3 regions of the Priestia flexa genome follow, and region 2 is predicted to be linked to each of the others. Evidence: riboswitches for the same ligand, from Rfam matches in the RefSeq annotation. Region 2 holds a riboswitch; each other region holds the start of a gene.
The links. Region 2 has a riboswitch for S-adenosylmethionine ahead of LZP85_RS12380 (5-methyltetrahydropteroyltriglutamate--homocysteine S-methyltransferase). Riboswitches for the same ligand answer to the same signal wherever they lie in the genome.
Positions count from the first base shown of each region.

Region 1: it holds a riboswitch for S-adenosylmethionine, as region 2 does, so the genes downstream of both, mtnK (S-methyl-5-thioribose kinase) here and LZP85_RS12380 (5-methyltetrahydropteroyltriglutamate--homocysteine S-methyltransferase) in region 2, are expected to answer to the same signal.
Region 3: it holds a riboswitch for S-adenosylmethionine, as region 2 does, so the genes downstream of both, LZP85_RS03430 (M20 family metallopeptidase) here and LZP85_RS12380 (5-methyltetrahydropteroyltriglutamate--homocysteine S-methyltransferase) in region 2, are expected to answer to the same signal.

Region 1 is NZ_CP090431.1:964,696-969,461, reverse strand. Features, by position in the region: gene LZP85_RS04890 (pyridoxal phosphate-dependent aminotransferase) at 34-1,230, opposite strand; gene LZP85_RS04885 (carbon-nitrogen family hydrolase) at 1,338-2,120, shown strand; SAM riboswitch class I at 2,213-2,380, shown strand; gene mtnK (S-methyl-5-thioribose kinase) at 2,478-3,650, shown strand; gene mtnA (S-methyl-5-thioribose-1-phosphate isomerase) at 3,663-4,709, shown strand.
Region 2 is NZ_CP090431.1:2,396,903-2,401,668, forward strand. Features, by position in the region: gene LZP85_RS12380 (5-methyltetrahydropteroyltriglutamate--homocysteine S-methyltransferase) at 779-1,906, opposite strand; SAM riboswitch class I at 1,987-2,087, opposite strand; gene LZP85_RS12385 (hypothetical protein) at 2,327-2,569, shown strand; gene LZP85_RS12390 (NAD-dependent protein deacylase) at 2,599-3,330, opposite strand; gene LZP85_RS12395 (universal stress protein) at 3,343-3,741, opposite strand; gene pfkA (6-phosphofructokinase) at 4,056-4,766, opposite strand, start outside.
Region 3 is NZ_CP090431.1:675,997-680,762, forward strand. Features, by position in the region: gene LZP85_RS03420 (HAD hydrolase-like protein) at 1-145, shown strand, start outside; gene LZP85_RS03425 (aspartate aminotransferase family protein) at 875-2,194, shown strand; SAM riboswitch class I at 2,354-2,451, shown strand; SAM riboswitch class I at 2,551-2,655, shown strand; gene LZP85_RS03430 (M20 family metallopeptidase) at 2,726-3,928, shown strand; gene LZP85_RS03435 (protein-glutamine gamma-glutamyltransferase) at 4,020-4,766, shown strand, end outside.

The DNA.
Region 1 (4,766 bases), 1.4 Mb from region 2:
ATGAATCAACAACTTCTTACATATTAAGCCAACTCAAAAAGAATTGTCAACGTATTTTTTGAATAAATTTAATTTAGCAATTCGATCAACCGCTTCTTTCAGTCGATCTTCATCGGTTAATAAACCTACGCGCACATAGCCTTCTCCGTATTCACCAAACCCAATTCCAGGAGCAACAACGACGTGTGCTTTTTCAAGTAACAAATCAGAAAATTCTTCTGATGTATAGCTTTTTGGAACCGGCAACCACGCAAAAAACGACCCTGGTGGGGCTTCAACGTCCCATCCGATTTCACGCAGTCCATGAATGAGAACCTGGCGACGAGATTCATAGCGTTCGACTAGTTCATCTACGCAGTTCTGTGACTCTAGTAAAGCAACCGCGGCTGCTTGCTGTATTCCGCTAAATACACTTACAAATAAGTGATCTTGTAAAAGATTAATCGCTTCAATAACGCTTTCGTTTCCAACAGCAAAACCGATGCGCCACCCCGCCATATTATACGTTTTGGATAGCGTATAAATTTCAATGCCCACTTCTTTGGCACCTGGAGTTTGCAGAAAACTAATGGGCTTTTGACCGTCAAACCCAATTGCGCCGTACGCAAAGTCATGTACAATGCACGTATCGTACTGGCGAGCAAATTCAACCGTTTTTTCGAAAAATAATGCCGTAGCTACTGCGCCGGTCGGATTATTTGGGTAGTTTAAAAACATGAGCTTAGCTTTTTGCTTCACTTCTTCGCTTATTTCCTCGTAAACTGGTAAAAAATCATTCTCTTTTTTCAAGGGCATAGCTTCCATTTTCGCTCGTGCTAGCTCCACTCCTGACCAATAGTCTGGGTAACCTGGGTCGGGCACTAAAACTGTATCTCCAGGATTAAGTAAACACTGAGGAATTTCTACTAACCCAGCTTTGCCTCCAAACAAAATAGCGACTTCTTTTTCGGGATTTAGCTGGACACCGTATTCTCTTTCGTAAAACGCTGCTGCCGCTTTTTTCAAAAAAGCTTGTCCGCGAAACGGTGAGTACTTGTGGTAGTTTGGATTTTCACTCGCGTCTTGAAGTGCCTTGACAATATGAGGGGGCGTTGGCTGATCTGGGTTTCCTTGCCCTAAATTAATCACATCATGCCCTTCTTTTATTACTTTTGCAACTTTGCTAACAAGGGATGCAAAAAATTGTTTCGGTAAACTCTTCAATAGTTCTGATTGTTCAAACTGCTTCATGTGAACACCTTCTCAAAAAATTCTTGAAATTCTAGTCACAAATAATATATTGTAATAGTCAACTTGTAAAGTCATTTTTATAAAATAAATCAGGATGGTGAAGTTTAATGAGCTTAAAAGTAGCGTGTTTACAACTTGATCTTGCATTTGGAAACCCTAAAAAAAATTACGAGCATGCTGAAAAAAAAATGAAGGAAGCACTGCTTGAATCTCCAGATATTCTTATACTGCCAGAACTTTTTGATACGGCTTATGATTTACAGAACCTCGACGCTATCGCGGACTCAGAAGGTAAGCAAGCGACTAGCTTTTTCTCTGCTTTCGCCAAAACACACAGCGTGAACATCATCGCTGGATCAGTTGCTAAGAAAACAAAAAGCGGCGTTACGAATACAATGTATGTCTTTAATCGTGAAGGCCAGGAGGTCTCGCAATATAACAAGCTACACTTATTTAAGCTGATGAATGAGCACTTATTTCTACAACCAGGTGAAACCAAAAACATCTTTACGCTTGAAAACTCATTATGCGCAGGCGTTATTTGCTATGATATTCGCTTTCCAGAATGGATTCGCGTTCATACAAGCGCAGGTGCAGAACTCCTTTTTGTGGTTGCTCAGTGGCCCAAGCCAAGACTTGCTCACTGGAAAGCACTTCTAGTAAGCAGAGCCATTGAAAATCAATGCTACGTGGTTGCCTGCAACCGCTCTGGAGACGATCCAGCTAACACATTTGCTGGTCATTCGTTAATCATTGACCCTTGGGGAGAAATTATTGCAGAAGCAGGTGAAAATGAAGAAATACTAACAGCAGACGTTGATTTATCAACCGTAAAGGCAATCCGAGAACAAATTCCGGTCTTTACAGATCGTCGCACAGAATTTTATTAAATTTCGCTGTTGACATCCAAAAATTCACATGATACGATGTTCTCCAGAAGTTACTAATAAGTCAAACAAATCAAAATTAAATAATATCTTTACTCTTATCAAGAGTTGGCTGAGGGATTTGGCCCTATGACGCCCAGCAACCGACCGTAATACCATTGTGAAATGGAGCGCAGCTTTTTAGCGCTATAAAACAATTCGTTGTTTTATGAAGGCACGGTGCTAATTCCAACAGAAAGAGAAATCTTTCTGGCAGATAAGAGGTTTGAATGACAATCAAGCCTCTTTCACTCACCGAAAGAGGCTTTTATATGATTTAAAAGCCTCCGGTATACTTATTTTTTATGGAGGTAGATAACGATGACAACAACAACTTATACATATGAGCCACTAAATGAAATTACAGCGATTAGACTTGTGAAACAGCTGAAGTTATTTTCGGAAAGTGAAGCTCTTACAGCTCGTGAAATTGGTGATGGCAATTTAAACCTTGTTTTTCATATTGTGAACGACCAAACCAACAAGTCCATTATTGTAAAGCAGGCTCTTCCTTATGCGAAAGTTGTAGGAGAAAGCTGGCCTTTATCACTCAAGCGCGCAACGATTGAAAGCAATGCGCTCAAACAGTTTGGCAGCTTAACACCCGAACTCGTTCCAGACGTTTATTATCATGATGAAAACTTAGCTGTTACGGTCATGGAAGACCTGTCTCACCTAACAATTTCTCGTACAGGATTAATCCAAGGAGAAACATACCCACTTCTTTCAGAACATATCGGTAGATTTTTAGCTCATATTGCATTTGAGACGTCTGACTTTGCGATTAAGCCACAGGAGAAAAAAGAGCTGGTTGCTCAATATATTAACCCTGATTTATGCAATATTACAGAAGACTTAGTGTTTACAGATCCGTTTTTTGATTACAATACAAATGAATTTGAAGAAACGCTTCGAAGCGATGTAGAAAACTTATGGACAGATGAAGAAGCTAAGCTTGAAGTAGCTAAGCTTAAACAAAAGTTTTTAACAAGTAGCCAAACGCTTGTACACGGTGACCTGCATACGGGTAGTATTTTTGCTAGTGAGCGCGAAACAAAAGTTATTGATCCTGAGTTTGCATTTTATGGGCCCTTTGGCTTTGACTTAGGACAGTTTGTTGCCAATCTTCTGCTTAACACCTTGTCTCGTCCTGCTCAAAAACGCAGTGTACTTTTGGATCATATCACCAAAACGTGGGATGTTTTCCAAACAACATGGAACAAACTTTGGGTTGAGTCTAAAGTGGAACCGTTCGTTAAAAATCCAAACTATTCCGACTATATCTTACAACAAACGTGGACGGATGCTGTTGGCTACGCAGGGTGCGAGTTAATTCGACGTACAATTGGATTGGCGCACGTAGTAGATATTGATTCATTGCCTGATGAAGAGCGCTTAAACGCTCAAAAAGCAGCTCTTCGTTTAGGACGTTATTTACTAACTCATCAAACAGAAATTAGTGCACATGATTTTAAGAACTTGATTGAAGAATGAAAGGAGCCCAACATGACACACACTCTTACACTCCCTCGTTCAGTTGAATGGAAGGAAACGTTTATTTCACTGCTTGACCAGCAGCTATTACCAAACACAGTTGAATATATTAAGCTACATACTTTACAAGACGTATGGGACGCTATCGTTACGCTAAAAGTACGAGGGGCACCTGCAATCGGCATTACCGCAGCGTTTGGCTTAGCGCTTTCGCTTCAAAACTACGATGTACAGACGATTGAAGAATTCAAAAAAAAGCTGCAGGCCGACAAAGAATTTTTGGCGAGTTCTCGCCCAACAGCCGTCAACTTATTTTGGGCGTTAGAACGCGTAGTAAACAGCATCAATAGCGCCATTTCCATAAATGAGGCTAAAACACTTGTTATTCATGAAGCGATTCAAATTCAAGCGGAAGATGAAGCCACCTGCTACCGCATAGGTGATTATGCATTATCGCTGTTTAATAAACACGATCGTGTTATGACAATTTGTAATGCTGGCTCGATTGCCACAGCATATTATGGAACTGCTTTAGCGCCTTTTCATATTTCAAAAGAGCGTGATATTCCGCTGAAAGTATTTGCGTGCGAAACACGCCCCGTTCTCCAAGGGTCACGCTTAACGGCATGGGAGCTTCAAAAATCAGGCGTAGATGTGACACTTATCACAGATAGTATGGCTGCACATACCATTAAAACAAAAGGGATTAATGCCATTATTGTCGGAGCTGACCGTATTGCAGCTAACGGTGACACTGCTAATAAAATTGGAACATATGGGCTTGCACTTTTAGCAAAAGCATTTAATATTCCGTTTTATGTAGCAGCTCCAAAATCAACGTTTGATTTATCGATCGCATCAGGAGCAGAAATTCCAATTGAAGAGCGCTCTGCAAAGGAAATTACGCATATCGGTGATGTACAAGTTGCTCCAGACAATATTTCTGTTTATAACCCGGCATTTGACGTTACGCCAAGTGAATTCATTACGGCCATCATCACAGAGCATGGCATTATTCACTCACCTTCTGTCGATACAATTAAACTCGTACTAAACTAAAAAAGAGAGAATCTCAGGTTACAATGAGATTCTCTCTTTTTTGCTTTGTAACATAAA
Region 2 (4,766 bases):
AAAGTTTAAAACATTTTTTATTGCTAAATAGTTATTTCTTTTTATTTTAAATGTAAAAAACTGTGTCGTCAAACCTTTTAGCCAGTGTTCTAACACGAATCTTAAGTATAAATACTTTACACCTTTTATAAAAGACACTTCTATTTTTTACTTTTCACAGGCATATAAAAGCTTACAATAACACATATCACGCCTATCAAAAAGAGAAAAATAGGCATCTCACTTAAAAATACTGTTAGGTAATCACCTGCGTTTCTTGCGTGAATGGGAACTAAACTCAATTCCATGATAAGACTAACGAATGCAATTGCGTTTAAACAAATGCCTAACAAAAACAACCCTAGTCTACTCCTGATTCCCAATAAGAACATTCCTTTCACATATTCAGCTTTTACATTTCAATAATGACAGAATTTTCACTTATTATTACAGTATGAGTTCCTTAAACTACTTATCACTGATTATTTTTATTATATGAAGAAATAAACTATTCGACATTTGGTGTGTATAAAAAACCTTTAAGGCAATTGCAAGTCAACTCTGAAACTTAAGCATTCTGCAAGGTAAATACATCTATCAAGAATCTTTCGTTTCCTTAGCGTGACAGTTCGCTATCTTACCCAATAAATATTATGTTACCTGTAGATAATTTGCAGTTACGCTATCAATACACAAAAAAGCTGCATCATTTATAGACGCAGCTTTTTCCAATTTTACTACAACGAAAAGAAAGATCTAATTGGATTCTTATGTAAAATTAAGAAACAACTCTTATTCTTCAGTTAGCGCCCCAAATATCTTGAGCAATTTTAATGACGTGACTAATTTTATTCCATTGCTCTTCTTCTGTTAGTTCGTTTCCTTCTTCCGTACTTGCAAACCCGCATTGTGGACTCAGTGACAAGTTTTCTAGAGGAATAGATGCACTCGCTTCTTTAACTCTTTGTTTAATAACCTCTGCATCTTCTAATGTAGGAAATTTAGATGTTACTAGTCCTAATACAACTGTTTGGTTGTTACGTGTAAAACTTTTTAATGGCTCAAAATCTCCTGAACGATTATCATCATATTCAAGGAAAAGCCCATCTACATGCAAGTTAGCAAAAATTGCATCTGAAATAGTATCGTAGCCACCACTGGTAATATACGTAGATCTAAAGTTTCCACGACAAATGTGCATCGTAATGACCATATCCTCCGGCTTTTTAGAAATCGCATCGTTTAAGCAGTTGACTCTCGTATCAATAATATCTTTTACATCCATACCCAGCTTCTCAACAACTGCATCTATACGTTCTTCAGAAACAAAATCAATCCATGAAGTATCATCTAACTGTAAGTAGCGGCAGCCAGCATCATAAAAAGCTTGAATTGCTTTTTGATAAGCAACTACCGTGTCATGATAAAACTGTTCTCTATCCCCATTGTAGTAAGTATCCTCTTGAATTCGAGTGAATAACATGTTGGGACTTGGAATAGCAAACTTAGCAACTTGGCTTCCATCACCATATTGTTTAACAGCTTCTTTTAAAAATGTAAAATGTTCCAGCATATAATGATGGTTGAAATCTACTTTACCAACTACCTTGATTGCTTTATTTTTTGTTTTGGCACCTTTAAATTGACTAATATACTCCGTTTCAAACTCTTCTACACCATCTAGACCTGATAAGAAATCTAAGTGCCACCATGCACGTCTAAATTCTCCGTCAGTGATAGATTTAAGTCCCACTTCGATTTGTTTCTGGACAAGCTTTTCAATCTCCTGGTCCTCTACAGATTTTAAAGTCGTTTTACTAATCTGACCATTTGTATAGGCTTCTCTTGCTTCTTTGAGAGGAGTTGTTCTTAAAAAGCTCCCTACATGATCAGCTTTAAATGGAGCTTTCACTAATGTCTTTGTCATGGTTCTATTCCCTCTTTCTGTTCAAAATAAAAAACCTCTTCTTAAAGATAAGAAGAGGTTAATAGTCGTTATTGGTTCTTCTCCTATCTTCAAGCAAATTGCTACTGGAATTGGCACAGTACTTTAACAGTCTGTTGCCGAGGCTTCACAGGGCCAGTCCCTCCGCCTCTCGAGATAAGAATATTCAATTAATTAACTAGGGAAAATATTACACTTACTTTCTTAGTCTGTCAACAAGGAATTTGAAAAATCAGAAATAAAACATTTTTTATTCAGTATTCAGAAGTGGTTCATATCCTTTTGAGTTCATGAAAGATAGACCATGGTCAAACATATCGCGTCACTTTACTTGTCTACATCTATATAATATATGTTATAATCATGTGACCTAGGTTTTAAATAAGGAGGAACCTCACAAAGATGTTAGTTAAAGGATTACAACTATTAAAATATGCCTTTTTAATCGGAGCTGTGGTATACGGAATAATCGCTTTTCAGAACAGTGATTCTACCAACTATATTGCTTATTTACCATACATTCAATTAATGCTAAGTTTATTTTTATTTATTGAAGCTGTTTTGACGTTTAAAGAAAGCAAGTTGCATTCAGCGTTTTTTCTGGTCATTTCTGTGTTCTGCTTCGCTATCTATTTTGAAGTTTAAAAAAAGCACGCTGCCCATAGCGTGCTTTTTCACTTCCCACTCTTTAAAGCCGTTACAACTTCACCGATTGGGAGGTGTATTTGATTATCAAACACATAATCATAGTAAGTTGGCTCTTTATTAATAATGACCATTGGTACCTGACCATGTTTTCTAACTAATAAAGGAATTTGATTAATGGGTGTTACCTGCAAAGATGAACCCATGACAATAAATAAATCACTTTGTAAAGCTGCCTCTACAGCTTCTTCAAACCAGTGAATTGAATCTCCAAATAAAACTACATTGGGCTTTAGTGCCTCTTCACACGACGTACAGCTCGGTAATTCAACTTTGGTTAGAAAATTTAACCCAAACTCACTTCCACATTTTTGACAATGTGCTCGCTTAATTGTTCCGTGAATTTCATATACATTCGTGCTTCCTGCTTTCTGATGCAAGCCGTCAATATTTTGTGTAATCACATGCACGGTCTTTTCTTCTTCTAATTCTGCTATAAAGTAATGACCTGAGTTAGGTTCATATTCATCAAGCAGCTTCACACGAAAAATCTCTTTAAATAGCTCCCAAAAAAGTACCGGATTGTTCTGATAAAAAGAAGTGGAAATCACATCTGAAAATTCTAGGTTTTTTCGATACAATCCGTTTTGCGAGCGAAAATCAGGTATGCCCGACTCTGTACTTATTCCCGCTCCCGTAAAGACACAAATCCGACTTGCCTCTCCAATTCGTTTCTTTAACTCTTCAACTTGCATATTCATTGGCGCTCTCTCCTACTTTACAATCAATACGGGTATCTTAACATGTTGAGCAATTTTATGGCTCACGCTCCCCAAAAACATTTCTTTTACTGGATTTAAGCCTCGGCTTCCAACTACTACAACATCAAAGCGATTGTTGTTAGCAAATTGAATAATTGTTTTAGCAGCATCTCCATGAATAAACGTAATTTCATACTCTATATCAGATTTCTCTAAAACTTCTTGTGTTGTTTGGATACGCTTTTCTCTTGCTTCATCTTTTCCAAGCGTGTTTAACCTACTATCTCCTTCTACTGCATATATCACTTGAACAAAGCTTCGATCAGTTAATCTTGCTAGAGCAACCGCTTTTTCAGCTGCTCTAGCAGCGTGTTCAGACCCATCTGAAGCTAATAAAATTCGCTTAAACATGTCCTTCACTCCTTTTCTATCAATTATAACAGCTCTACTATTTTTTATTCCATTGAAGAAAGCGATATAAAAATTAAATTTTCTAAAAATATTTACGCTTTTGTGTTATACTAATAAACAGAAATGCTATACTAAATAAAAGGAATGATGGCATTATGGGGTTTGAGCTGATATGTACCTTTTGCAAAGGGCTTGGGAAAGTAATGATTATTCCTGGCATATTCTACACAAAAAAGTGTAAGCATTGTGAAGGTACTGGTTTGAAACTAAAAAAAGACGAAACTCCTCTATAAGAAGTCTCGCCTTTATATCGTTTAGATTGATAATTCTTTTGATAGTTGATACATACGCTCATCAATATGATGAGGTTCACCTAGGATTTCCATAATATTATAATCAACAATTTCATTTTTACGGATACCGATTGCACGCCCGCCTTTACCTTCCATTAATAACTCAACGGCGCGGCCACCAAAACGACTTCCTAACACGCGATCTTGTGCTGTTGGTGATCCACCACGCTGAATGTGCCCTAGAACCGTAACGCGAGTTTCAATTCCAGCAGCTTCTTCAAGCTGTTTTGCTACTTCGTTTCCTGTAGCTACACCTTCAGCAACAACGATAATACTATGTTTCTTACCACGCTCTTGGCCTTTCTTTAAACGATCTACCATCTCTTGGAACTCATCTTTCGCTTCAGGAATTAAGATTGTTTCAGCTCCTCCAGCTAGCCCTGACCATAGAGCAATATCTCCAGCATTACGTCCCATTACTTCAATAATAAAAGAACGTTCATGTGAAGTAGCCGTATCGCGAATTTTATCAATTGCATCGATAACAGTATGTAAAGCTGTATCGAAACCTAGAGTAAAGTCTGTTCCTGGAATGTCATTATCGATTGTTCCTGGAATACCTACACATGGAAAACCAAGCTCAGTTAGCTTAACAGCTCCCATGTAAGATCCATCTCCACCGATTACAACCAAACCTTCAATACCATGCTTCTTTAGGTTTTCAATACCTTT
Region 3 (4,766 bases), 1.7 Mb from region 2:
TGCCAAAAATAATCATTTGATTGCAGTAGGATGTAATTTCGATTTTGCACAAGAGCATGAACTAGCTCAGGCTGATATCGTAATAGATGATTTAATTGAACTGAAAACAATTGTACCTAAAATAAATAATAGCTTATTTATCTAATTATCCTAAAAAGTTAGGTTTTAAATGATGAAACAGATTGGCTGGTTTAAGTCTGGTAGTGTACCAAGCTTAAATCAGCCAATTTGTCTTTTACTCGCATATAATTAATAAAATGCTAGTGTTTTAGAATGCTTCGTGCGACAAATCTATGTGTAAAGAGTTAATGATAAGTGGCAATGATGCAAAGCAAAGAGTATTTTTAAATTGCATACAGAGTGTAACCTCATCAAAGGTTTTCCCTATAAAAAGCCCGTGATTGGAATGGAAGATGCGACACTCCAGCAGGACTAGCGAGTCAGTTGAGACCCCGCAGTTTACGAAGAGGCTCAACGCTCGCCCTGCGGAAAGGGAGCAATCTGAAATGGAAATCATGCTAAGTAAAGAATGGTTTCTAAATTACACTAAGCGGAGAGCCCATTCTTAATAACTAAATAAGAACTACTAGTCACCATAGAAATTTATATATATGCAATTGATTTTTATAAAAATACATAGTAGAATAAAACAGAAATATTATTCTATCAAAGCTTTATCAGAAGTTTTAAAAAGAAAAAAAGCATAAAAATAAAAATAATCTATTTTATATACAAACCCTGTAGAGTCGTAGTCTATGATGGAGTCATCATTCCTAAAACACTCATTTACATCGGCATGCACATCATTTATCATAAAGACATCAAATGTTTTTAGAATATTTTTAATAATTTGTTAGAAAACAGGAGGATTACTATGTCAAACGATTGGAATCATCTATTTAACAGAATGCCTGAACTTTTAGCACCTACTATGGCAAAAGATCATCCAAATCTACCCGTTATAAAAGAAGAAGGGTGCTACTACTATGGATTAGACGGCAAACAATACCTAGACTTTACATCTGGAATTGCAACAACGAATGTTGGACATCGTCATCCAAAAGTTGTGCAAGCTATTAAAGACGGAGCTGATCAGCTACTTCATGGGCCTTCTGGCGTTATTATGTACGAGTCTATCTTAAGATTAGCTGACGAACTAGGAAAAGTTACGCCTGGTAACCTGGACTGTTTCTTCTTTGGAAACAGCGGTACGGAAGCAATTGAAGGAGCCTTAAAACTTGCTCGTCACGTAACAAAACGACCTTACGTCGTGTCATTCTTAGGCTGTTTTCATGGACGCTCAATGGGAGCGCTAAGCGTCACAACTTCAAAAAGTAAATACCGTCAGTTTCAGCAGCCTTCTGGCTTAACCTATCAAATTCCATATGCAAACCCAAAAGAATGTCCAGAGAATGTTGATGTGGATGCTTATTTTGAAGACAAGCTTGAAAAAGACTTTAATACCCTGTTCAAACATCAAGTAACGCCAGAAGAAGTAGCAGCTGTTATTTTAGAGCCTGTTCTTGGTGAAGGTGGATATATCATTCCACCAAAAAGCTGGATGAAAAAGCTTCGTGAAATCTGTGACCGTCATGGCATTTTACTCATTTTTGATGAGGTGCAAACAGGTTTTGGACGTACTGGAGAATGGTTTGCTGCACAGACATTTGACGTCGTGCCAGATATTATGGCTATTGCAAAAGGCATCGCTTCAGGCATTCCGTTAAGTGCTACTGTGGCTTCACAAGAGCTTATGAAAAAATGGCCTCTTGGCACGCATAGCACTACGTTTGGCGGTAATCCAATTGGCTGTTCGGCTGCGCTTGCTACACTTGAAGTGCTTCAAGAAGAAAATCTTCTCGAAAATGCAAAAGAAATGGGTGCTTATGCGCTCAAACAATTGGAGCTGTTAAAAGAAAAGCATTCGCTAATTGGAGACATCCGTGGAGTGGGACTTATGATCGGAATTGAGATTGTACATCCTGAAACAGGTGAACCCAATGGGGATGCACTATTTGAAATTCTAGACTTAGCTCTTGAACAAGGCGTTCTCTTCTATTTCTGTGGCAATGCAAGCGAAGTGATTCGTATGGTTCCACCTTTATCCGTAACGAAAGAGCAGATTGATGAAGGTCTTGCTATGCTAGATCAGGCTATTCATTTATATGAGCAAAAAGTTGCTATTAATGTATAAAAAGAGTGCTTAAAGCACTCTTTTTTGTTGGTCTAGTTATGATAGCGGTATCATATTGTTAGAAAGAAAAATCTTTTCAGAAAAGTCATTGACATTCCTTTGCTCAGCGTGTAACATAAGATTTAAGTTATCAACAATATTCTACAATATTCGACAAACTTCTTATCCAGAGAGGTGGAGGGACTGGCCCTGTGAAACCTCGGCAACGGACATTTGAACCGTGCCAACTCCAACAAGCAGTGCTTGATAGATAAGAAGAGAGCTGGTTCTTACTTACGTGATCCCAACCTCTTCTTACAGTCATTAAGACACTGTAAGTGGAGGTTTTATTATTTTATAACTACATACTGTACGTTTTCTTATCTAGAGAGGTAGAGGGACCTGGCCCTATGACACCTCAGCAACAGGCTGATTGCACTGTGCTAATTCCAGCAAGCGCTTAGAAGCTTGAACGATAAGAAGCAGGTTCTTTAGATAAGGAAGCTTCTTCTATGAAGCTTCCTTTTTATTTTTAGTAAATGGGGTGTAAGAATGAATTTACAGATAGAAAAGCTTAAAGAAAGCGTTATTGAGTATATTAACCAACAAGCTCAAACTTACATAGATACAAGTCATGCAATCCACGACCATCCTGAAATCGGAAATGAAGAGAAATTTGCATCTTATCTCTTATGTAAGCTGCTAGAAGAAGCAGACTTTGCCGTGGAACGCGGGGTAGCTGGACATGATACAGCATTTTTAGCAAAAAAAGCATCCGCAAGAAAAGGACCGAGAATTGGATTTCTTGCGGAGTATGATGCGCTTCCAGGGCTTGGACATGCTTGTGGTCATAACATTATTGGAACAACTAGCGTAGGAGCAGCGATTGCGCTTAGCCAAGTGCTTGACGAAATAGGAGGAGAACTTGTTGTGTTGGGCACCCCAGCGGAAGAAGGTGGACCGAATGGAAGTGCAAAAGGAAGCTTTGTAAAAGCGGGCCTTGTGCAAGACTTAAATGCTTGCATGATGGTTCACCCTGGAAAAGAAACGTGTATTACAGGGACAACGCTAGCTGTAGATCCTATTGATTTTGAGTTTTATGGACAGGCATCTCACGCAGCATCAGCTCCTGAAGAAGGCATTAACGCGTTAGATGCGGTTATTCAGTTATTCAATGGAGTGAACGCACTTCGTCAACATGTAAAGGATGATGTGAAAATTCACGGCATTATTACAGACGGAGGAACGGCTCCCAATATTGTTCCCGACTATGCAAAAGCGCGCTTTTATATTCGCGCACAAACGCGTAAAGAGTGTGATCAAGTGACGGAGAGAGTACAGCAAATCGCAAAGGGAGCGGCTATGGCAACTGGTGCTAAACTTAACGCATATTTCATTCAAAATAAAGTAGATCATATTCAGCTAAACCGCGCTTTTGATCGAGTATTTGAAGAAGTATTTACAGAATTAGGCGAAGACGTAGATACGGCGCATAAGCCTGGAATTGGCTCATCTGATGCAGGAAATGTTAGTCAAGTGGTACCAACCATTCACCCTTATATCAAAATCGGTGCTGAAACGCTGGCTTGGCACACTGATGAATTTCGTGAAGCAGCTAAATCTCCAGAAGGTGACAAAGGGTTACTTCAAGGGACAAAAGGTCTTGCTCTCATTGGCTTACGTTTATTAACTGAAGAGGACACGCTTTGTGCTATAAAAGACGAATTTACGAAGAAGCAGGCAGAGCTAGACTAGAATACACCTTTTCTTTCGTTCTCATAAAAGCTCTCTTTCACTCGTATGATAAAAAGAACGTAAGTGAAAGGGGGACGCACTTATTATTATTGTGCAGGGTCGTGCATTAAATATGAATGCAGTACCATATAGCATGCTTGAAGCTAATAAAGCACAGATTTTGAGAAAAATGGCTCAGTATCAAACAATTTATCGGTATGACAATATTATGCAGTTAGATTTTGAGCTGACTACCCGCCTACGAATTGTAGAAGCATCGTATCTTTTGTATAGAAGTGGTGCGAGATTTGCAACTTTTAAAGAATCTGAATGTAACGAAACGTATTGGCTTCGAACCGAAAAAGGAGGATTTAAGCTAAAAGAGAACGTGTTGCCATCCGTCGCATTAAACGATATTTTCTTTAACGGTTCGCTCTATGCGTTTGAATGTGCGGTTGCGATTGTTATGGTTTTTTATAAAGGTGTGTTGGAGAGTATTGGAGAGAGGGATTTTAATCAATTATTTACGAATTTAGTATTATATAGCGGTAAATTTGATGAAGATTTAAATCTTCAAAATCATCATGGTTATGATTTTTTAGAGGGAGACTGCGCTTATTTCAAAAACCCTGATCACCATGAAGATACCCCTCAATGGCAAGGTGAAAATACGATTATCGTTGGTGACGACTTGTATTTTGGACACGGCGTAGGCGTTAAATCCGCTGAAGGAATTATTGAACGGCTAAATGAAAAGAGAAAAGAAAACGCAACAGAGTCTGCTTACTTAACGTCATACATTACGCGTGTTGGTTTCCGCTACCTTAGCCAATTTTATGTTCATCGTGATGTCCTCGTT